2 regions of the Streptomyces sp. NPDC022910 genome follow, and region 1 is predicted to be linked to the other one. Evidence: predicted binding sites of a transcription regulator. Region 1 holds the regulator's gene; the other holds the start of a gene.

Region 1 (11,701 bases):
CCCGGGCGGACGTGGGCTGCGCACCGGAGCCGGACGCGGGCGCCACCGAGTGTCGCAGTGCGTCGAGGTCCCGCTGGGCAGCGAGCATTTCCCAGCGGGCGAACAGTCCGGTGACACCGATCCAGACGGCGCCGGCCAGCGCGACCAGTGCGATGGCCACCAGGGCGCTTCTGAGGACGCGACGGCGGCCCCCTGCCCGGTCGCGGGAGCGGCCGGACCGGGGCATCCGGACGGCGTCCCGACCGTGGTCGGGACGCCGTGGCTCCGCCGTACGGATGTCTTGGTCGGTCATGAACTGCGGCGACGGCGTACGGCCAGCATCGTGCCGCCACCCACTGCGACCAGCGTGGCCGCGACGCCGCCGAGGGCCATGGCCTCCTCGTCGCCCGTGTTCGCGAGGCCCGGACGGTTCTGCTGCCCCGTTCCGCCGGAAAGGCCGCGCCGGTCGGGTCCACCGCGTCCGTCGGACTCATCGGATCCGTGGTGGTGTCCGCTGGGCTTGTGGGGCTTGTGGGGTTTGTGGGGCCCGCCGGACGCGGCCAGCACCGTGATGGGGAGGGTGAACGTCCGGTTGGGACGGTAGGCGCGCGCTTTGAGGGTGTGGTCTCCCGGTGTGACCCGTCGGGGAATGGTCACGGTGACCAGGGCATTCCCGTCCGGGTCCGCCTTGAACCTGGCCAAGACGATCTCACGCGACGCAATCGACAGGGTGGCCGGCTGCCCACCTGCGAGACCCGAGACGCTGACGTCCACCGGGTCTCCGGCAGTCACCGTGTTGCCGGGGTTGTTGGGCAGGGACAGACCCGGGGGCGGGTTGTACTGAGCATGGGCGGTCGTCGCCCCTACCAGCGGCATGGCGACGAGCACGGCAGCCGATGCTGCCGATGCCAGCGCAACCCGCCATCTCGGCGATGATGTCATCTTCGTTCGCTCTCCTCGACTTCGGTGACTTCCCTACGGGTCAGGCTGCGTAGCGTCAGCCATATCTAGACCTAGATACATGGAATTAGTGGGACATATCGCCACCGACTGGCGCGGCCGGGGCAGAAGGCACCGGATGATGTAGCGCCCGCTCCTCGATGGCCCACCGGGCTGGTCCGACGGGGTGACGGCGCGGTGTCAGTCGCCAGGTCCGTTCGACGGGTGCGTGGGGTGGCTCCCCCAGTTGAAGTAGGCGAATGCCTATGTTCGGCTGCACGCATAGGGAACAGAACATCCCATTCGGGGTGGTTCCCTCGGTCTATGAGGGGTGCAGCTTGGAACTCCACGATTTCCTGAGGGCTCTTGCCAGACGCTGGCCGACCGTCGTGGTCTGCCTGGTTCTCGCGATCGGGGCGGCGCTCGTCACAACCGCCCTGAGCACTCCGGTCTACGAGGCCAGGACCCAGCTCTTCGTCGCCACCCGTACCGGCGAGGACACCATGCAACTGAACCAGGGGCAGAGCTTCTCGCAGGCTCGAGTGCAGTCCTACGCCGAGATCGTGACGACTCGTCAGGTGACCGCTCCGGTGGTGAAGGAGTTGAGGCTGCGCACCACACCGGAGGAACTGGCGTCCCGGATCACCGCCCAAGCCCCGCTCAACACCGTGCTCATCGACATCACCGTGAAGGACACCGTGCCACAGCGTGCGGCGCGCATCGCCAACGCTGTTGCGGGCCGGTTCAGTTCGGTCGTCGAACGGCTGGAGACGCCCAGGCGTGCGGTCGGCTCGGAGCGGTCGGCCAGGAGTCGCACTTCGCCCGTCTCCCTGGGCGTGACCCAGGAGGCCGTGGCCCCTACCGGTCCGGTCTCGCCCCGCCCGATGCTGAACCTGGCCGCAGGCGTGCTCGGCGGCTTGTTGCTGGGGGCCGGGCTCGTCGCCCTGCGCGAGACGCTCGACACCACACTCAAGACCGGCGAGGCGCTCGGCGAGTTCACCGCGCTGCCGGGCCTCGGCACCATCCCCTACGACAGGAACGCCCCCAAGCAGCCGCTCGTCACCACCGACGTGCACTCCAAGCGCGCCGAGGCCTTCCGCAAGCTGCGCACCAACCTGCAGTTCTCGCAGGTCGACGACCCGCCCCGGATCATCGTGGTGACGAGTTCGGTGCCCGGTGAGGGCAAGACCAACACCGCCGTGAACCTCGCCCTTTCGCTCGCCGAGGCCGACGTCTCCACCTGCCTGGTCGACGGCGACCTGCGCCGGCCGTGCGTGGCCCCGACCTTCGGTCTCGTCCAGGACGCCGGTCTGACCACGGTGCTCATCGGGCAAGCCCGCATCGAGGACGTGATGCAGCAGGCCGGCCGGCTCTCGGTGCTCGCCGCCGGCGCCGTACCGCCGAACCCCACGGAGTTGCTGACCTCGGCGCGTATGGAGGAGGTGTTGCGCGACCTGGCCGACACCTACGAGGTCGTGATCGTCGACACCGCGCCGTTGTTGCCGGTCGCCGACACCGTCGGCCTCGCCTCGCTCGCGCAGGGCGCGCTGCTCGTCGTGCGCGCCGCGAAGACCAGCCGGGACCAGGTCCGCACCGCCGCGGAATCGCTGGACCGCGTGGGTGTCCGTGTCCTCGGCACCGTCTTCAGCATGGCTCCGGTTCCCAAGGGCGCCCGCTACGGCCACTACGGAACCTACGGACAGTACGGCGAACTGCCCGCCCCCCGTACCTCGGCTCCGCGGGACGAGGCCGTCGCGCCCGCCGGGGCGCGTCGCACGAGCGAGAAATGACCCGGGTCCTGTTCGTCTGCACGGGCAACGTGCACCGATCGGTGTTCGCCGAGCGGCTGCTGGCCGCGCGGCTCCCGCCCGGCTCGGCCGTGCGGCCGGAGAGCGCCGGTACCGAGGCGCGGCCCCGGCCCGGCATGGCGAGCTCCACCAGGGCCGTGCTGGAGAAGCTGGGCGGCGACGGCTCCGACTTCGCCGCCCGCCCGCTCACCGCGCCGCTCGTCGCGGGAGCGGCCCTGGTGCTCGGGCTCGCCCGCGAGCACCGGGAGGCGGCCGTGCGGCTCGCGCCGTCGGCGATGCGGCGCTGCTTCACCCTGAAGGAGTTCGTGCGCCTCGCCGCGGGGGGAGTCGACCGGCTGCCGGTCGGGGAAGATCCGGGCGGTGCGGTACCGGGGGTGAAAAGCCCGGGGACGGCGACCGGCGGAGTCCCGGGCGGGAGGGGCTTGGAGGCCGACGACGGCGGGGCCCCGGGCCGGGAAGGTCCGGGAGCCGGGTCCGGCGGAGTGCGGGGCAGGAGTGGCCGGGTGGCCGGGACCGCTGGGGTACCGGATGGGAAGGGCCTGGTGAAGGGCCTGGTGGCCGGCTCTGACGAGGTCCCGGGCCGGGAAAGGCCGGGGGCGGGGCATGGCCGAGAGAGACAGGGCACCCTGCTCGGCGGCGTGTCGGCCGGAAACGGTGCGGCGGCCGGGTGCGACAGGGTCCCGGGCCGGGAAGGCCCGGCGGCGGGGGGAGGTTTCACCATGGTGGTGGCTGCCGCAGCCGCCCGCCGGGGTACCGCCGCCCCGGTCCCCGCCGCCGAGGACGACATCGAGGACCCCTGGGCGCAGCCCTACGACGTGCTCTACGAGTGCGCCCGCGAGATCGACAGGGCGGTGAGCAGGCTCGCCCTGCTGCTGGGCGGTGGTGGCGCGAGCGCATGAGTCCGGCACGGTCCTGTCGGCCGTGACCTGCGGCGTTTCCTTGGTTGCCGTGCAGCGTCGGACAAAAGTTGAGTCGATCCGACTCAGGTCTGTTGACGCCGCACCGACCCTCGTGCATCCTTGAGCCTGTTCCACTCAAGTCAGCTGGAGGAATCACCATGGCACGTGCGGTCGGCATCGACCTGGGCACGACTAACTCCGTCGTCAGCGTTCTGGAGGGCGGCGAGCCCACCGTCATCACCAACGCCGAGGGTGCCAGGACCACGCCGTCCGTCGTCGCCTTCGCCAAGAACGGCGAGGTGCTCGTCGGCGAGGTGGCCAAGCGTCAGGCGGTCACCAACGTGGACCGGACCATCCGCTCCGTGAAGCGCCACATGGGCACCGACTGGAAGATCCAGCTGGACGGGAAGGACTTCAACCCGCAGCAGATCTCCGCGTTCATCCTGCAGAAGCTCAAGCGGGACGCCGAGGCCTACCTGGGCGAGAAGGTGACCGACGCGGTCATCACCGTCCCCGCCTACTTCAACGACTCCGAGCGTCAGGCGACGAAGGAGGCCGGCGAGATCGCGGGCCTGAACGTTCTTCGTATCGTCAACGAGCCCACCGCGGCCGCGCTCGCCTACGGCCTCGACAAGGACGACCAGACCATCCTCGTCTTCGACCTCGGTGGCGGCACCTTCGACGTGTCCCTCCTGGAGATCGGTGACGGCGTCGTCGAGGTGAAGGCCACCAACGGCGACAACCACCTCGGTGGTGACGACTGGGACCAGCGCATCGTCGACTACCTGGTCAAGCAGTTCGCCAGCGGTCACGGCGTGGACCTCGGCAAGGACAAGATGGCGCTCCAGCGCCTCCGTGAGGCCGCGGAGAAGGCCAAGATCGAGCTGTCCTCGTCCACCGAGACCTCGATCAACCTGCCGTACATCACCGCGTCCGCCGAAGGCCCGCTGCACCTGGACGAGAAGCTCACCCGGGCGCAGTTCCAGCAGCTGACGGCCGACCTGCTCGAGCGCTGCAAGACGCCGTTCCACAACGTCATCAAGGACGCCGGCATCTCCATCAACGAGATCGACCACGTCGTCCTCGTGGGTGGCTCGACCCGTATGCCCGCCGTCGCCGAGCTCGTCAAGGAGCTGACCGGCGGCAAGGAGGCCAACAAGGGTGTGAACCCGGACGAGGTCGTCGCCATCGGCGCCTCGCTGCAGGCCGGTGTCCTCAAGGGCGAGGTCAAGGACGTCCTGCTGCTGGACGTGACCCCGCTGTCCCTGGGTATCGAGACCAAGGGCGGCATCATGACCAAGCTGATCGAGCGCAACACCACGATCCCGACCAAGCGGTCCGAGATCTTCACCACGGCCGAGGACAACCAGCCGTCCGTGCAGATCCAGGTCTACCAGGGCGAGCGCGAGATCGCGGCGTACAACAAGAAGCTCGGCATGTTCGAGCTGACCGGTCTGCCGCCGGCCCCGCGCGGTGTCCCGCAGATCGAGGTGTCCTTCGACATCGACGCCAACGGCATCATGCACGTCACGGCGAAGGACCTCGGCACCGGCAAGGAGCAGAAGATGACCGTCACCGGCGGCTCCTCGCTCCCGAAGGACGAGGTCGACCGGATGCGCCAGGAGGCCGAGCAGTACGCGGAGGAGGACCACCGCCGCCGCGAGGCCGCCGAGACCCGCAACCAGGGCGAGCAGCTCGTCTACCAGACGGAGAAGTTCCTCAAGGACAACGAGGACAAGGTCCCGGCCGAGATCAAGGCCGAGGTCGAGTCCGCCGTCGCCGAGCTGAAGGAGAAGCTCAAGGGCGAGTCCGCCGAAGGTGACAACACGGCCGAGATCCGCAGCGCCACGGAGAAGGTCGCGGCCGTCTCGCAGAAGCTCGGCCAGGCCATGTACGCCGACGCCCAGGCCGCGGGCGGTGCCGGTGACGCCGGTGCCGGCCAGGCGAAGGCTGACGACGACGTCGTCGACGCCGAGATCGTCGACGAGGACCGTAAGGACGGTGCCGCGTGACGGAGGAGACCCCGGGCTTCGAGGAGAAGCCCGACGTCCCCTCCGGCGCCACCCCTGATGACGCCGAGCCGCAGGCCGCCTCCCCCTCTTCGGAGGAGGCGGCGGCCCCGGCGGGGGACGCAAGCGCACAGACCGCCGGTCTGGTGGCCCAGCTCGACCAGGTGCGCACGGCGCTCAATGAGCGCACGACGGACCTTCAGCGCCTCCAGGCCGAGTTCCAGAACTACCGCCGCCGCGTCGAGCGCGACCGGATCGCGGTCAAGGAGATCGCCATCGCGAACCTCCTGACCGAGCTCCTGCCCGTGCTCGACGACATCGGCCGCGCACGGGACCACGGCGAGCTCGTCGGCGGCTTCAAGTCCGTCGCCGAGTCGCTGGAGACCGTCGCGGCGAAGATGGGTCTGCAGCAGTTCGGCAAGGAGGGCGAGCCCTTCGACCCGACGATCCACGAGGCCCTGATGCACTCGTACGCGCCGGACGTCACCGAGACGACGTGCGTGGCGATTCTTCAGCCCGGGTATCGCTTCGGCGAGCGCACCATCCGCCCCGCGCGGGTGGCCGTCGCCGAGCCGCAGCCGGGGGCGCAGACGGTCAAGGCCGAGGAGACGACCGAGACGGGCGACGACAAGGAGAGCGGTGGCCCGGACGAGGGCTGACGTACACCCATACGGCATAGGGAAGGAGGGACGTCGGGGATGAGCACCAAGGACTTCATCGAGAAGGACTACTACAAGGTCCTCGGCGTCCCCAAGGACGCCACCGAGGCCGAGATCAAGAAGGCGTACCGGAAACTCGCCCGCGAGTTCCACCCGGACGCCAACAAGGGCAACGCCAAGGCGGAGGAGCGCTTCAAGGAGATCTCCGAGGCGAACGACGTCCTCGGCGACCCCAAGAAGCGCAAGGAGTACGACGAGGCCCGCGCCCTCTTCGGCAACGGCGGCTTCCGCCCCGGTCCCGGCGCGGGCGGCTCGTTCAACTTCGACCTGGGCGACCTCTTCGGCGGCCAGGGCGGCGCCGGCGCCGGGGGAGGCTTCGGCGGCGGGCTCGGTGACGTCTTCGGGGGCCTGTTCAACCGCGGCGGCGGCGCAGGCACGCGTACGCAGCCGAGGCGCGGCCAGGACATCGAGTCCGAGGTCACGCTGAGCTTCATGGAGGCGGTGGACGGCGCGACCGTACCGCTGCGCATGTCCTCGCAGGCGCCCTGCAAGGCCTGCTCGGGCACCGGCGACAAGAACGGCACGCCCCGTGTGTGCCCGACCTGTGTCGGCACCGGCCAGGTGGCGCGCGGCTCGGGCGGCGGCTTCTCGCTGACCGACCCCTGCCCGGACTGCAAGGGCCGGGGCCTGATCGCGGAGAACCCGTGCGACGTCTGCCACGGCAGCGGCCGGGCGAAGTCGTCCCGGACGATGCAGGTCCGCATCCCCGCGGGCGTCTTCGACGGGCAGCGCATCCGGCTGCGCGGCAAGGGCGCGCCCGGCGAGCGGGGCGGCCCGGCCGGCGACCTGTACGTCGTCGTGCACGTAAACCCGCACCCGGTCTTCGGCCGCAAGGGCGACAACCTGACGGTGACCGTGCCCGTGACGTTCGCGGAGGCGGCGCTCGGCGCCGACATCCGGGTGCCCACCCTCGGCGGGCCCCCGGTGACGCTGAAGCTGCCCCCGGGCACGCCCAACGGGCGCACCATGCGCGCTCGCGGCAAGGGCGCGGTCCGCAAGGACGGCACCCGCGGCGACCTCCTCGTCACCGTCGAGGTGAGTGTCCCCAAGGACATGACGGGGAAGGCTCGTGATGCGCTGGAGGCGTATCGCGAGGCGACTGCGGGCGAGGACCCGCGAGCGGAGCTGTTCCAGGCCGCGAAGGGAGCATGAGGACGCCATGGATGGGATCGGCCGTCGACGCAACCCGTACGAACTGACCGAGGAGACCCCGGTCTACGTCATCTCGGTGGCGGCCCAGCTCTCCGGACTGCACCCGCAGACGCTGCGCCAGTACGACCGCCTTGGGCTCGTGTCCCCGGACCGTACGGCCGGCCGGGGCCGGCGCTACTCGGCCCGCGACATCGAACTGCTCCGTCAGGTGCAGCAGTTGTCGCAGGACGAGGGCATCAACCTGGCCGGCATCAAGCGCATCATCGAACTGGAGAACCAGGTCGCCGCGCTCCAGTCCCGTGTCGCGGAGCTTCAGGCCGCGCTCGACGGCGCGGCGGCGGCGATGCGCCAGCGCGAGGCCGCGGTACACGCCTCGTACCGCCGTGACCTGGTGCCGTACCAGGAGGTCCAGCAGACCAGCGCGCTGGTGGTGTGGCGGCCGAAGCGGCAGCAGTCGTCGGACTGAGGCACGGACGACACCGAAGGGGCCCGGAGGTCGGGACAGACCTCCGGGCCCTTTCGCGTAGGGTCTCCAGCAGCACGGGGTTGCCACACCCCTCCAGCACGGTGCGGTGGAGGAGGCGGTGGGCCTCGGCCCATGCCTTGAGGAGCTCGGTGAAGAAAGCACCGTGGATCCGTTCCGCGACGAGAGAATGGTCAGCCTCAGCGACCTCGAGCCCGGGCCGAACGGCGCGAGCGCGGTCGTACGGCGCATCGGGGAGCCGATCCAGACCGACCGCCAGCTGATGTACGCCCTGCGGCACGCCGGGGTGCAGTCCGGCGCGGTCGTGGACGTGACGTCGTCGCCCGGCGGCGTGATGGTCGGCAGCGGTGGGGAGCCCGCCGAACTCACCCCGCAGACCGCCGCGTACGTCTTCGTGGCCGAGCGCTGAGCCCAGCCGGGCGCCGGCCCATGCCGTGGCCCGTGCACAAGGATGGCCCTCGGCCATGGTCGTGGCCGAGGGCCATCCTCGGTGCAGCAACCCGCATTGGTCCGCCCGCAGGACCCCGTCGATCACCGGCTTGTACGGCTCCAGCGCAGTCGGCCGCGGCGGTGGAACCTTCCGCGGCTTCGGCCGGACCGAGTCCACCGCCTTGCGGACCGAAGGACAACGCGGAGGCGACGTTCTACGTCAACGGCAACGACCGCTACACCGACACGGACCTGAGCAACGGCACGACGTACTACTACGCCGTCGCCTCCGTCAACGCCGCCGGACTGGAGTCGTCCCTGTCACCGGAGGTGTCGGCGACCCCGAGGACCTGAGGGGCACTTGCCACGGGAGCATCGGGGTGCTCATGGTGAAATGCCTGGTGACGCCGGGGCTGGTCGAGCGGTACACGCGGTAGGCCGTCCTCGTGGATGCGGCCCTGAGGCCCGACGGGGAGGCAGGCGGGGTCCCGTCGACGGTGGTGACGGCACGGTCGGCGGTGCCGGCCGACTCGTTGTCGGCCTTGTCGTAGGCGCGGACCTCGTAGTAGTAGGTCTCGCCGGTCTGCGGCACGGTCGAGTCCGTGTACGAGGTGGAGGTGGTCGTGGCGAGCGGCTTGGCGGGGTAGGAGCCGCCCTTGAGACGGCGGTGGACGCGGTAGCCCGCGAGGTCCATTTCCTTGTTCCTGGACCAGGTGAGCGTGGTCTTTCCGGCGGCCTTGTCGTACCGAGACGGAAATCCCCGTAGGTGTCCGGGGCTTGACCTTGTCGACGGTGGCCGAAGTGCGGGGGGTGTAGCCGAACGCGACGTTCGCCGTTCCGGTCCAGTTGACGAAGTCGATCCGCAGGGTGTGCCTGCCGGAGGGGACGGTGACGTTGACCGTCTTCTTCACCGTCGACGACACGTTCTTCCACAGGTCCACCTTGCGTGTGCCGTCGAGGTAGACCCGGATGCCGTCACGGGCGGCGGCCGTCAGCGCGAAGGGTCCGCCGGAGCCGAAGTCGCGGGTGACGGTCCAGCGGACGCCGAAGTTGTTCCTGGGCAGACCCGAAGCCGGAACCCCGGTGCCCCCGTTCTGGTCGACCTTCGAGTCGCAGTCCGTCGTTTTCGGCGAGCCCGAAAAGGTGGTGTTCGCGAAGAACTGCCGTTTGCAGACGGGTGATGCGCAGTTCACCGCGTCCTCGGCGGTGGGCGCGGCGGTAAGCAGGGCGCCCCCGACAGCGACCGCAAGGGTCGCCGCGAGCCCCGTGCCCGAAGCGTCTCCGGCGGGCGGGCGGGCGTGGCCGTTGTCACTCCCCCTCGTGACGGACGGCGCCATGACGGCTGTGAGCGCCGAGGATCACGACTCGCGACAAGGTCGGTTGGCTGTAAGGGGTATGACCCCTGGGTGTGGAGACTGTGCGCACGCTCGCGTGATGTAGATCACGTTTGCTGCTTCGGCCGAACGTCCAGCCTTCTCAGGCAAGTTGACTGACCGTCGGTCGCCGGATCCGCCCAGGTCGGGGATCAAATCTCCATCGCACGAAGGTTTGGCAATGGCCTGTGTACCGCACTCTTTTGGTCTTCACTTGACTTCCACGCGGATGCTGTTGCCATCTCGTTAACCCGTACTCCTTGACGCTGCATACCGTCGCCGCGTTGGCTTTCAGCCACGTGGGTCGCAATGCTGCTCCCCCGCCCGGAAGGCATCTGATGTGAACGCTCGTACCACCCGTAGGACCGCCGTGCGTCGTACCGCCATAGCCCTGGCCGCCTCGGCGTCGGCCGTCTCGCTCGCCGCATGCGGCGTCATCGACGGAGTCGGCGGGAACAGCAGCTCCGCGAGCCCGAAGAAGGGCGACGACATCACGGTGGGTCTTCTCCTGCCCGAGAAGGAGAACCCGCGGTACGACAAGTTCGACTACCCCATCATCAAGAAGCAGGTGCTCTCCCTCACCAACAACAAGGGCAAGGTCGTCTACGAGAACGCGGACGCGGACGCGGCCAAGCAGAGCCAGCAGCTCGACCAGATGATCGCCGACAAGGTCGATGTGCTGCTGGTCGACGCGGTGGACGCCAAAGCCATCGTCCCGGGCGTGAAGAAGGCGAAGGACGCCGGCATTCCGGTCATCGCCTACGACCGGCTCGCACAGGGCCCCATCGATGCGTACATCTCCTTCGACAACGAACTGGTCGGCCAGGTGCAGGGCCGCGCCCTCGTCGACAAGCTCGGTGGCAACGCAGCGACCAGCAAGATCGTCATGATGAACGGCTCGCTCACCGACCCGAACGCGGCGCAGTTCAAGCAGGGTGCGCTCAGCGAACTCCAGGGCAAGGTGAACATCGTCGAGAGGTACGACACCAAGGACTGGAAGCCGGAGAACGCCAAGGCGAACATGGCCTCGGCGATCCGGGCCGTCGGGGCGAACAACATCGCCGGTGTCTACTCCGCGAACGACGGCATGGCCGGCGCCATCATCGACGCGTTGAAGGAGGCGGGCGTCAGCAAGCTCCCGCCGGTGACCGGGCAGGACGCGGCCCTGGACGCGGTGCAGCGGATCATCTCGGGGGAGCAGTACATGAGCGTGTACAAGTCGTACCCGGAGGAGGCGAACAACGCCGCGGAGATGGCGGTGTCCAAGGTTCAGGGCCGCTCTATCGAGTTCGACGCGCTGACCCGTGACAAGGTCGACAGCCCGACGCAGAAGAAGATCCCGTCGATGCTGGTGCCGGTGGTCGCGCTCACCACGGACAACATCAAGGACACGGTGATCCAGGACGGCATCTACACCGTCAAGGAGATCTGCACCGCGAAGTACAAGGCGGCCTGTACGGCGATCGGCCTGAAGTAGCGCTCAGGGGGCGCCCGCGACGATCGCTCGGTCAGGATCGGCCGCAATGACCGAGATCGTGCTGATGTCCGACCCGAAGCTCGCCGCGATACCCGTCATGGACTCCGGAGAGCCGCTCGTCGACGTGCGGCTCTCCCGGGGCCTCGTGGCCGACGAGCGCAAGCGGGACGACGACGGGGCGTACGCACAGCTGCGGACCGGGGTACCGGAGCGGCTCGTGAAGGCCGGCGAGCTGCTGCCGGACGGGCTACGGCTGCTGTTCGTCGAGGGCTACCGGCCTCCAGCGCTTCTACTTCGTGCGGTACACCGGCGAACTGCGGGCGGCCAACCCCGGCCGGTCCCCCGAGCGACTGCGCGCCGCGGCCAGCCGTTATGTCTCCCCGCCCGGGATCGCTCCGCACAGGGCGGGCGCGGCCGTCGACCTGACCCTCGT
Region 2 (11,701 bases), on a different contig from region 1:
TACTCCGAGAACGGTCCACTGTCCTTTCCGCACAGCTTCACCTTCGACAACTACACCAGCGCCCTCAGCTCGGGCTTCGGCCGGTACTTCCTCAACACGCTGATCGTCACCGTGTGCGTGGTCGGTCTGGTGCTCCTGCTCGTTCCGCCGCTTGCCTACGCGATCGTGCGCAGCCGCAGCAGGATCACCTCACAGGTCTTCCGGCTGTTCCTGCTCGGACTCGCCATTCCGGCGCAGGCCGTGATCGTCCCGATGTTCTACCTGATCAGCAAGGCCGGTCTCTACGACAACCTCATCGGGGTCATCCTGCCGACCGTGGCCTTCTGCCTGCCGATGTCGGCGCTCATCCTCAGCGGTGCCATGCGCGACATCTCCTCCGAGCTGTTCGAGGCCATGGCCATGGACGGCGCCACACCGCGGCGGATGTTCTTCCAGCTCGTGATCCCGCTCTCCCGGGGCGGGTTGTCCACGATCGTGGTCTTCTCCGCCCTCCAGGCATGGAACGGCTTCCTGTTCCCCCTGGTCCTGACCCAGTCGGACTCCACCAAGTTGGTCACCCTGGGCCTCTACAACTTCCAAACCGAACACGGCATCAACATCCCCGGGCTGCTGGCAGCCGTGGTGCTGTCCATGGTGCCCGTCCTGCTCGTCTACCTGTTCGCCCGTCGTGCCCTGATCCAGGGCCTCATGGGCGTCGGAGGAAAGTGACCGCCAACGTGGCAGTTGAGACCACCCCCGAAACCCCGCTCTGGAACGATCCGGCCCACGACATAGACACCCGGGTGTCCGCCCTGATCGGCGCCATGACCCTCGAGGAGAAGATCGCCCAGCTCTACGGCGTCTGGGTCGGCGCATCCGACGAGGGGGGTGAAGTGGCCCCCCACCAGCACGACATGGAGGAGGCCGTGGACCTCGGCACGCTCCTGCCGACCGGCCTCGGCCAGCTGACCCGTCCCTTCGGCACCGCCCCCGTCGACCCCGCCCTCGGCGCGCTCTCCCTGCTGCGCACGCAGGCGCGCATCGCCTCGGCGAACCGCTTCGGTATTCCGGCCGTCGCCCACGAGGAGTGCCTGGCCGGCTTCGCGACCTGGAAGGCCACCGCCTATCCCGTCCCGCTGTCCTGGGGCGCCACCTTCGACCCGGACCTGATCCGCCGGATGGCCGCCGCCATCGGACGGGACATGCGGTCCGTCGGCGTGCACCAGGGGCTCGCGCCCGTGCTCGACGTGGTCCGCGACGCCCGCTGGGGCCGCGTCGAGGAGACCATCGGCGAGGACCCGTATCTGGTGGGCACCGTCGGCACGGCCTACGTACAGGGACTCCAGTCCGCCGGAGTCATCGCCACCCTCAAGCACTTCGTCGGCTACTCGGCCTCGCGCGCCGGGCGCAACCTCGCCCCCGTGGGCATGGGCACGCGTGAGCGCGCCGACGTCCTTCTCCCGCCCTTCGAGATGGCCGTGCGCGAGGGCGGAGCCCGGTCCGTCATGCACGCCTACACCGACACCGACGGAGTGCCCGCGGCAGCCGACGAGGAGCTGCTGACCGGGTTGCTGCGGGAGACCTGGGGTTTCGACGGCACGGTCGTCGCCGACTACTTCGGCATCGCCTTCCTGCGCACCCTGCATGGGATCGCGGGCGACTGGGCCGACGCCGCCGGCGCCGCGCTCCGTGCCGGTGTCGACGTCGAACTTCCCACCGTCAAGACGTTCGCCGCCCCCCTCGTCGAGGCCGTCACCACCGGCCGGGTGCCGGAGTCCCTCATCGACCGCGCCCTTCGCCGGGTGCTCGCCGAAAAGGCCCGGCTCGGTCTGCTCGACGCCGACTGGAGCCCGGTGCCGCCCGTGCTGGCCGGTGCCGACCTGGACGACCCGGATGCGCTGCGCGGCACGGTGGACCTCGACACGCCGGCGAACCGGGACCTGGCCCGGGAGGTCGCCGAGCAGGCGGTGGTGCTGCTCGCCAACGACGGCACGCTGCCGCTCGGTCGGCCGAGCCGCATCGCGCTGGTCGGCCCCAACGCCGAGGAGCCGACGGCTGTACTGGGCTGCTACTCCTTCCCCCTCCATGTCGGCGTCCACCACCCGCAGACCCCGGCCGGGATCGCCCTGCCCACCCTGCGCGAGGCCGTGGAACGCGAGTTCCCCGGCGCTGAGGTCACCGTGGCGCGGGGTACCGGAATCGACGACGGCGACACGTCCGGCGTCGCCGAGGCCGTACGTCTGGCGCGTGAGGCCGATGTCGTCGTCGCGGTGCTGGGCGACCGTGCGGGACTCTTCGGCCGGGGCACCAGCGGTGAGGGTTGCGACGCCGACTCGCTGGCGTTGCCCGGAGCCCAGCAGCACCTGCTCGACGCGCTCCTGGACTCGGGGACGCCGGTGGTGACGGTGCTGCTCGCCGGACGGCCGTACGCGCTCGGCCGCGCCGTGGAGGAGGCTGCCGGGATCGTGCAGTCCTTCTTCCCGGGCGTCGAGGGGACCGCCGCCCTCGCGGGTGTGCTGAGTGGCCGGACGAACCCCTCGGGACGGCTGCCCGTCAGCGTGCCGCGAGGTCCGGGCGCCCAGCCCGCCACCTATCTCGGTGCGCGGCTCGCCCAAGCCAGTGAGGTGTCCAACCTCGACCCGAGCCCGGCCTTCGGCTTCGGGCACGGCCTGTCGTACACGGACTTCGACTGGAGCGACCTCGCCGTCGACGAGAAGGAGTCGGGCACGGACGGCGAGTTCTCCCTGGCCCTCACGGTACGCAACACGGGGGAGCGGCACGGTACCGAGGTCGTGCAGTTGTACCTGCACGACCCGGTCGCCTCGGTCGTCCAGCCGGTGCAGCGCCTCATCGGCTACACCCGGGTGGCGCTGGCCCCCGGCGAGGCGCGGCGGGTACGCGTGACGGTACCTGCCGACCTCGCCTCGTTCACCGGGCGCGACGGGCGGCGCGTGGTCGAACCGGGCGAACTGGAGCTGCGCCTGTCCGCGTCGAGTACCGATGCGCGCATGACAGCGATGGTCAATCTGACCGGTTCCGAGCGGTACCTGGACCACGCCAGGCGATTGCACGCCGTCTTCGGCCAGGAAACCGAGTCGGCTGGGTGAAACCCGAGTCGGCTGGGTGAAAAAGGAGGCGGTTCGGACCGGTCCGAACCGCCTCCTGCCGTGCCGGGCGACGACCGTCAGAAGACGACGTCCCGCGCTTCCTTGCCGGCCAGGAAGTCGGCCGTGTTCTGGACCGCCGCCAGGGCGATCCGGACCAGCGTCTCGCGGGTGACACCGGCGACATGCGGGGACAGCACGACATTCGGTGCCTTGAGCAGTCTGAGCGCAGGGGTGGGCGGCTCGGGGTCGAAGACGTCGATCCCCGCCCCGGCCAGGATTCCTCTCTCCAGCGCGTCCGCGAGGGCGTCCTGGTCGATCAAGGCACCCCGCGCCGTGTTGATCACGAACGCGGTGGGCTTCATCAGCGCGAGGCGCTCGGCGTCGAGCAGATGCCGGTTCGCCTCGGTGAGCGGCGCGTGCAGCGTCACGTAGTCGGATGAGCGCAGTAGTTCATCGAGTTCGACATGGCGGGCGCCGAGGCGCGCCTCGGTCTCCGCGTCCACACGCTCGGGGCCCGCGTACAGGACGGTCATGTCGAAGGCGACCGCGCGGCGCGCGACCTCCTTGCCGATGTGCCCGAGCCCGACGATGCCCAGGGTCTTGCCGGAGAGTTCGGTGATGGACTGCTGCAGCCGGGGCAGCGCCCAGTCGGCGTCGACGAGCGCGCTGTGCGCCGGCACCAGCTGCTTGGCCAGGGCGAGCATGAGCGCGAAGGTCTGCTCGGCCACGTTCTGCTTCTCGGCGCCGCTGGAGCCGATGTTGCACACGAGCACACGGCGGGCGCGGGCCGCGTCGAGGTCGACGTAGTCGAAGCCGTGGCTCGCGCACTGGATGAGTTCCAACTCCGGTGCGGCGGCGATGTGTTCGGCGGTGACCGGGCCGAGCCCGGTGACGATGACGTGCGCCGCGCGCAGCGCCGCCGGATCCTCGTCCGTCCGCTCCACCACGGTGACATGGGCCTGCCCGGGGAAGGCGGAGGCGAGCGCGGCGCCCGCCGAGCGCCCGCCGACGTGCGGTGAGACGACGGCCAGGACGTTCTTGACGTCGGTCATGAGGTTTCCTCGATCAGGTCGGCGGGGCCGAGTGTGGCGGGACGGGCGTGCCCGGACAGTGCGAGGGTGAGGTCGAACTCCGCGAGCAGACAGCGGATGACGTGCTCGACGCCCGCCTGCCCGTCGAGCCCGAGCCCGTACGCGTACGGCCGTCCCACGAGCACCGCCCGCGCGCCCAGCGCGAGCGCCTTGAAGACGTCGTCGCCGGTGCGTATCCCGCTGTCGAACAGCACGGTGAGCCGCTCCCCGACCGCCTCCACCACCCGCGGCAGGGCGTCCGCGGCCGCCACGGAACCGGCCACCTGCCGGCCGCCGTGGTTGGAGACCACCACACCGTCCATCCCCGCGTCGACGGCCCGGCGCGCGTCGTCCGGGTGCAGGATGCCCTTCAGGACGATCGGCCCGTCCCAGTTCTCCCGCAGGAACGCCAGGTCCGGCCAGGTCTTGGCGGGGTCCGCGAACATACCGACGAAGTGCAGCACGGCGGCGTTGAGGTCCTCGTGCACGGGCTTCGCGAGGCCCGCCTGGAACGCCGGGTCGGAGAAGTAGTTGGCGGTGCCCACCCCGTGCAGGAACGGCAGATACGCCTGGTCGAGGTCGCGGGGCCGCCACGCCAGCAGCGGCGTGTCGAGGGTGACGAACAGGGCCGTGAACCCGGCCGCCTTCGCCCGGGCCAGGAAACTGCGGGTGACCTCGCGGTCCTTGGCCCAGTACAGCTGGAACCAGCGCTCGCCGTCGCCCGACGCCTGAGCCACCTCCTCCATCGGCGTGCTGGAGGCCGAGGACAGGATGTACGGCACGCCCTGTGCGGCGGCGGCCCGCGCCGCCGCCGGCTCCGCGTCGGGATGCATGATCGACAGGACGCCGATGGGCGCAAGCGCCAGCGGCGCGGACAGGGAACGCCCGAGCAGCTCCACGGACAGGTCACGCTCGTGCACGTCCCGCAGCATGCGCGGCACGATCCGGCGCCGCTCCAACGCCGCCCGGTTGGAACGCGCCGTACTGCCGGTGCCCGCGCTGCCCGCCACATAGCCCACCGGGCCGGGCCCGAGCCGCTGCTCGGTGAGCTCCTCCAGCCGGGTCAGATCGGTGGGCAGCCGTGGTACTGCGCCCGTCGTGCCGTTCAAATAGATCTCGTACTGGAAGTCCGCCCAGTGCTTCGCCATCCGTAGGTCCCGCCTCTCGTCCCTGAGACCGCGCTGTACGCCGACGATCCTCACGACCGTGACAAGACCCGTCCACTGTGGTGCGCACATCGTGCGGCTGGAATCATCACTCTGTGACAAACCAGCCGTCCAAGGTCCGGATCCCCGTCCTGTCGTACAGCGCGCGGCCGGGCTGCCGGTCGAACGAGCGGGCGGCGGCCTCCGCGTCGGGGCCGCTGATCTCGAAGTCGACCGCCTCGAGCACGTCGGCCGCGACCGACGGATCGTGGATGCCGAACGCCTCGGGATCGACCTTTGCCGACGACCGGTCCCCGCTCCACATGCCCAGGTGACCGCCGTCCACGATCACCAGCTCGCCTGACGGGCACGTGATACCGCCCAGTGTGAAGATCCCTCCCATGACCGGAAGTCTACGAATCCCGCGACCGGGCGTAGGTGGACCCCGGTGGACCGACTACGCGTGCCCCGCTCGTGCGCCGACGCGGACCACTGCCCGGACCGGGGCGCCGTCCGCGCCGGGCAGGTGCAGCGGGAACAGGAACACCTCCACCCGGCGGCCGTCCCGCTGGGCGGCGAGGACACGGTCGAGGCCGGTGAGGTTCTCGGCGATCACGCCGCCCGCGCCGCACAGCACGCGATGTGCGGGCAGGTCCGGGTCGCCGGCCGGATCCACGCTCAGCGCGTCCACCCCGACCGTGCGGACGCTCGCGTTGACGATGGCCTGCGCCGCCTCCGGCGTCAGCCAGGGATGCGCCGGATAGGCGTCGGTGCCCCAGTACGCCGACCAGCCGGTGGCCAGCAGCAGGATCGCTCCCGGCTGGAGCCGCAGCAGGCTCAGGGCAGGCGCGAGCAGTTCGGGCGTGATCGATGCCCGGGCCGACAGGCCCCGCACGTCCGCCACCACCGCCGGACCCGCGAACCGATCCAGCGGCAGCGCGTCCAGCGTGGGCCACTCCGAGTTCACGTGGTACGGCGCGTCCACATGCGTCCCGGACTGCGAACCCATGTGCAGGCTCAGGACGTTCACGCCGTCCGTGGCCACCCGCAGCGCCCGCTCCACCTCGACCTGCGGGTCACCGGGATACACGGGCATCCCGGTGACCAGGGGCACCGACAGGTCGAGCCAGGACTCCATCAGCCGCCCTCCACCGCGAGCGCCGGAGCGGTCTCTTCCCGCGCGCCCGGCCCGGTGATCGGCGGCACCGGCGCCTCGACCGTACGGGCCAGCCGCGCTCCCTGCGGCCCGTACGCCGCCCGGGGCTCGGGGAAGAGCCTCAGCAGTGACAGGAAGAGGAGTGCGGCGACGGCCAGGGACAGCGGCAGGCTGATGTCGACGCCGTTCGCCAGGTTGCCCAGCGGACCGACGAACTGGCCGGGGATGTTGGTGAACAGCACCCCGATCACCGCGGAGACCCACCAGGCGGTCATGCCACGCCAGTTCCAGCCGTGCGCGAACCAGTAACGGCCGCCGCGCTGACGGCGGTTGAAGACCTGAAGCGCGTCCGGGTCGTACCAGCCGCGCCGAGTGTAGAAGCCGAGCATCATCACGACCATCCACGGAGTGGTACAGGTGATGATCATCGTGGCAAAAGTGGAGATCGACTGCACCAGGTTCAGCCCGAATCGGCCGATGAAAATGAACGCGATCGACAGGACGCCGACCACCAGCGTCGCCTGGACCCGCGACAGCCTCGGGAACACCGACGAGAAGTCCAGGCCGGTCCCGTACAGCGACGTCGTGCCGGTCGACATGCCGCCGATCAGCGCGAGCAGGCACACAGGCAGGAAGAACCACGTCGGCGAGATGGCGAGCAGACCGCCGACGAAGTCCGGGGCCACCGGATCGACGTACTTCGGTTCTTGCTTCGCGATGATGCTCGCGGTCGCCAGACCGAACACGAACGGCAGCAGCGTCGCGATCTGTGAGAGGAACGCGGCACCGACCACCTTGCGGCGCGGCGTGTCCGCGGGGATGTAGCGGGACCAGTCACCGAGGAACGCGCCGAAGGACACCGGGTTGGACAGCACGATCAGCGCGGCGCCGATGAACGACGGCCAGAAGAGCGCCTGCGTCCCGGGATCCGCCGAGGCGGTGAAGACACCGGCGTACGACGGGTCGAAGTCGCCGGCGAAGGCGATCGCCCCGAGCAGGAACAGCACGGTCGCCGAGGTCACCGCGATCTTGTTGACGAACAGCATGAACCGGAAGCCGTACACGCACACCGCGAGCACCAGACCCGCGAACAGCGCGTACGCGACGACGTACGACAGGTTGCTGCGCTCGAGGCCGAAGAGCCGGTGCGCGCCGCCCACCAGGGCGTCACCCGAACTCCACACCGAGATCGAGAAGAACGCGATGGCCGTGAGCAGGGAGAGGAACGAGCCGACCACGCGGCCGTGCACACCGAGGTGGGCGGACGAGGAGACCGCGTTGTTCGTGCCGTTGACCGGCCCGAACACCGCCATCGGGCACAGGATCAGCGCACCCGCGACCACGCCGAGGACCGTCGCCGCGAGCCCCTGCCAGAAGGAGAGGCCGAACAGGATCGGGAAGGCGCCCAGGACGCAGGTGGAGAAGGTGTTCGCGCCGCCGAAGGCGACACGGAAGAGATCGAGCGGGGTCGCGGTGCGATCCGCGTCGGGGATGCGCTCGACGCCATAGGCCTCGACCTCGGTGAGGGACGGGGGCGCGGCGGCGGGGGAGATGGCGTTCTCGGGCAACGGGGCTCCTGCGGGAGAAGTGCGGCGGAGCGCGTTCGTGGCGCGGCGGGCGGACGGCACCGGGCACTGCCGGGGTGTGCGGGGTGACGTGGGGCCGTCCGAATGGGGTCTGCCGACGCTAAGGCCGGTCCCTGAGACCGCACCAGTGGGCGCTTCATCCATCTTTCACGTGCCCAGTGGACCATTCTTCCACTACGCCCCCATGGGTCGACGGACCTTGCGCCGAGTGGACGGCAGGGTCTCGAGGGGCGTTTCACCTGGTCGCCTGCCTATCTCTGACCAACCTTGACAATGGGCCACTCAAGTTTTATTCAGTCTATGGAGGCAGCTCGCGGACGACGGGAGCAGGCCCCCTCGGCACTGCCAAGGAGGCGCTCACGCGGGTACTCGCCGGGCGGACCCTCTGACAAGAGCGACGACGAGGAGGGAGAGCCCCCATGGCACGTCCGGTCGGTATCGACCTCGGCACAACGAACTCGGTGGTCGCGGTCCTCGAGGGCGGCGAGCCCACCGTCATCACCAACACCGAAGGCGCCCGGACCACACCGTCGGTCGTGGCCTTCGCCAAGAGCGGCGAGGTGCTCGTCGGCGAGGTCGCCAAGCGTCAGGCGGTGACCAACGTCGAGCGCACCGCGCGCTCCGTCAAGCGCCACATGGACGACCAGTCCTGGCGCTTCCCGGAGAGCGGCACCATCGACGGCAAGAAGTACACCGCGCAGGAGATCTCCGCGCGTGTGCTGCAGAAGCTGAAGCGGGACGCGGAGGCCTACCTGGGCGAGGACGTCACCGACGCCGTGATCACCGTGCCCGCGTACTTCGACGACACCCAGCGGCAGGCCACCAAGGAGGCCGGCGAGATCGCCGGTCTGAACGTCCTGCGGATCATCAACGAGCCGACGGCGGCTGCGCTGGCGTACGGACTCGACAAGGAGAACGACCAGACGGTGCTCGTCTTCGACCTCGGCGGCGGCACCTTCGACGTGTCGCTGCTGGAGATGGGCGAGGGCGTCATCGAGGTGAAGGCCACCAACGGCGACACCCATCTCGGCGGCGACGACTGGGACCAGCGGATCGTCGACCACCTGGTCCAGCAGTTCAAGAACGCGTACGGCGTCGACCTGTCCAAGGACAAGATGGCCGTGCAGCGACTGCGCGAGGCGTCGGAGAAGGCCAAGATCGAGCTGTCGAGTTCGTCCGAGACGACCATCAACCTGCCCTACATCACGGCCTCTTCGGAGGGCCCGCTGCACCTCGACGAGAAGCTCACGCGCGCTCAGTTCCAGCAGCTGACCGCCGATCTGCTGGATCGCTGCAGAAAACCGTTCCACCAGGCGATCCAGGACGCCGGGATCAAGGTGTCGGGCATCGACCACGTGATCCTCGTCGGGGGCTCGACCCGTATGCCCGCGGTGACCGACCTGGTGCGGGAGATGACCGGAAAGGAGCCGCACAAGGGTGTGAACCCGGACGAGGTCGTCGCCGTCGGCGCCTCGCTGCAGGCCGGTGTCCTCAAGGGTGAGGTCAAGGACGTCCTGCTGCTGGACGTGACCCCGCTGTCCCTGGGTATCGAGACCAAGGGCGGCATCATGACCAAGCTGATCGAGCGCAACACCACGATCCCGACCAAGCGGTCCGAGATCTTCACCACGGCCGAGGACAACCAGCCGTCCGTGCAGATCCAGGTCTACCAGGGCGAGCGCGAGATCGCGGCGTACAACAAGAAGCTCGGCATGTTCGAGCTGACCGGTCTGCCGCCGGCCCCGCGCGGTGTCCCGCAGATCGAGGTGTCCTTCGACATCGACGCCAACGGCATCATGCACGTCAAGGCGAAGGACCTCGGCACCGGCAAGGAGCAGAAGATGACCGTCACCGGCGGCTCCGCACTGCCGAGGGACGACATCGACCGCATGGTCCGCGAGGCCGAGCAGTACGCGGAGGAGGACCACCGCCGCCGCGAGGCCGCCGAGACCCGCAACCAGGCCGAGCAGCTCGTCTACCAGACCGAGAAGCTCATCAGGGAGAACGGGGACAGGATCCCCGGTGATGCGAGGAGCGAGGCGCAGAGCGCCATCGCCGAACTGAAGGAGGCGCTCAAGAGCGAGGACACAACGGAGATCCGGCGCGTCATGGACAAGGCCGCCGCCGCGGCGCAGAAGATCGGCAGCGCCCTGTACGAGCAGGCGCGCCCCGAGGGCGGCGCGGCCTCGGAGCAGGGCACGGCGAGCGGAGGCGGCCGGGCCGACGACGTCGTGGACGCCGAGGTCGTGGATGACGACAACACATCACAGGCGGGCTGACCATGAACCCGAGTCGGCCGCAGAGCACGGAGTTGCGGCGCCTGCTGGACGAGCGCACCGCCGACCTGCAGCGGGTGAAGGCCGAGTACGACAACTACCGCAAGCAGGTGCGGCGCGACCGCTTGGCGGTACGCGAGATCGCCGCGGAGAACGTGCTGCGGGCGCTGCTGCCCGTGCTGGACGCCGTCGAGGGCGCCCGTCGGCAGGAGGTGATGACTCCGGGACTGAAGGCGGTCGCCGCCGTCCTTGATGCCCAGCTGGGCTCCCTTGGGCTGCAGACGTTCGGGGAGGAGGGCGAGCCCTTCGATCCCGCACGGCACGAGGCCGTGACGCATGTGATCTCCCCGGACGCCGACCGGCTGACCTGTACCGAGATCCTGGGCCCCGGCTACCGGGTGGGCGACCGGCTGCTGCGCGCCGCTCGCGTCACGGTCACCGGCCCGCCCCCGTCCGGTGGAAGCGGGGGAGCGCACGAGATGGCAGGGGGCCGGGACAGCGGGCAGGGTGACCGACGCCCTTGACGCCGGACGGTTCGGCTCAGTCCTCCCCGGCCGTAGTGTCCCCAGGCTCAGTGTCCGGTCCCTGGGCCCGGACCCGCTGCACGTGCTCCAGCGACTCGCGCAGCTCAGTGAGCCAGTCGTCGGTGTGCCCCTGCACCAGGCGCACACACCAGGCGAGCGCGTCGCTGCGGCTGCGGGCGACTCCGCCGGCGATGAGCGTGTCGAGGACCTGACGCTCGGGCTGGCGCAGCCGGGTCATCACGGGCGCCGCGATGTGGGTGAACAGAGCGCGTTCGCCGCCGCACTCCACGCCCCAGGAAACCTTCTTGCGGAACCGGTGCTCCGCCTCGCGCGCCACCGCTATCCGATCCTCACGGGTGCGCTCGCGGAACTCCTGGATACGGGCACCGACGGCCGCCTCCTTCTCGGCGGGCGAGGCGCCCTCGGCCAGCCGCGGCTCGGGGATGCGGCCGACGACCGTGATCTCCTCACGGTCGACGGTGACCTCTTCCAGGCTCTCGAACAGATCGTCGGGCAGACGGCCGGCGAACCAGCCACGAAGCTGCTCTCGTTGCGTTGCGGTAATCATGTAATGATCATTACTTTGATCCGAGGCAGAAGCAAGAGTGGGCGGGGCGTGTTTGCCAGGAGCTGAAGACAGCGCTTGCCGCCGACGGGAAGCGGAATGTTTCAGGCCGATTGCCGAGCCGTGGAAATCCGGCCAGGGGGTCGCTTTCGGCGGTCGGGATCCGCGCCGTTCCGGGGCCCATGCGTTCGAATTCCGTGACTTCACGCCACTGATTCAATACTCAAAGTTACCGAAACGAAGGGGGTCGATGTGAGTTTCCGGTCCGGACTCGGCAGACTCCCGCTCGCCGA

Evidence for each region. Region 1 encodes HspR, which represses chaperone genes until heat shock. Its sites were predicted from a motif close to TTGAGNNNNNNNNNCTCAA; they were not measured.
Region 2: dnaK (molecular chaperone DnaK) is a predicted target of HspR. The motif match lies at 8,311-8,329, and genes of this name have one in related genera.

The regions. Positions count from the first base shown of each region.
Region 1 is NZ_JBVHHL010000062.1:13,653-25,353, reverse strand. Features, by position in the region: gene ACZ3TS_RS35745 (DUF4012 domain-containing protein) at 1-160, opposite strand, end outside; gene ACZ3TS_RS35740 (LPXTG cell wall anchor domain-containing protein) at 289-921, opposite strand; gene ACZ3TS_RS35735 (tyrosine-protein kinase domain-containing protein) at 1,257-2,708, shown strand; gene ACZ3TS_RS35730 (arsenate reductase/protein-tyrosine-phosphatase family protein) at 2,705-3,625, shown strand; gene dnaK (molecular chaperone DnaK) at 3,784-5,637, shown strand; gene grpE (nucleotide exchange factor GrpE) at 5,634-6,293, shown strand; gene dnaJ (molecular chaperone DnaJ) at 6,333-7,505, shown strand; gene ACZ3TS_RS35710 (heat shock protein transcriptional repressor HspR) at 7,513-7,971, shown strand; partial or broken gene ACZ3TS_RS35705 (GntR family transcriptional regulator) at 8,033-8,107, opposite strand; partial or broken gene ACZ3TS_RS35700 (dihydrofolate reductase) at 8,102-8,398, shown strand; gene ACZ3TS_RS35695 (hypothetical protein) at 8,560-8,772, shown strand; partial or broken gene ACZ3TS_RS35690 (PA14 domain-containing protein) at 8,888-9,755, opposite strand; gene ACZ3TS_RS35685 (sugar ABC transporter substrate-binding protein) at 10,162-11,268, shown strand; partial or broken gene ACZ3TS_RS35680 (M15 family metallopeptidase) at 11,315-11,701, shown strand, end outside.
Region 2 is NZ_JBVHHL010000036.1:60,085-71,785, forward strand. Features, by position in the region: gene ACZ3TS_RS28550 (carbohydrate ABC transporter permease) at 1-708, shown strand, start outside; gene ACZ3TS_RS28555 (beta-xylosidase/alpha-l-arabinosidase) at 705-3,086, shown strand; gene ACZ3TS_RS28560 (2-hydroxyacid dehydrogenase) at 3,164-4,138, opposite strand; gene ACZ3TS_RS28565 (lactate 2-monooxygenase) at 4,135-5,304, opposite strand; gene ACZ3TS_RS28570 (hypothetical protein) at 5,411-5,704, opposite strand; gene ACZ3TS_RS28575 (cyclase family protein) at 5,759-6,439, opposite strand; gene ACZ3TS_RS28580 (purine-cytosine permease family protein) at 6,439-8,025, opposite strand; gene dnaK (molecular chaperone DnaK) at 8,463-10,322, shown strand; gene grpE (nucleotide exchange factor GrpE) at 10,325-10,843, shown strand; gene ACZ3TS_RS28595 (hypothetical protein) at 10,860-11,411, opposite strand.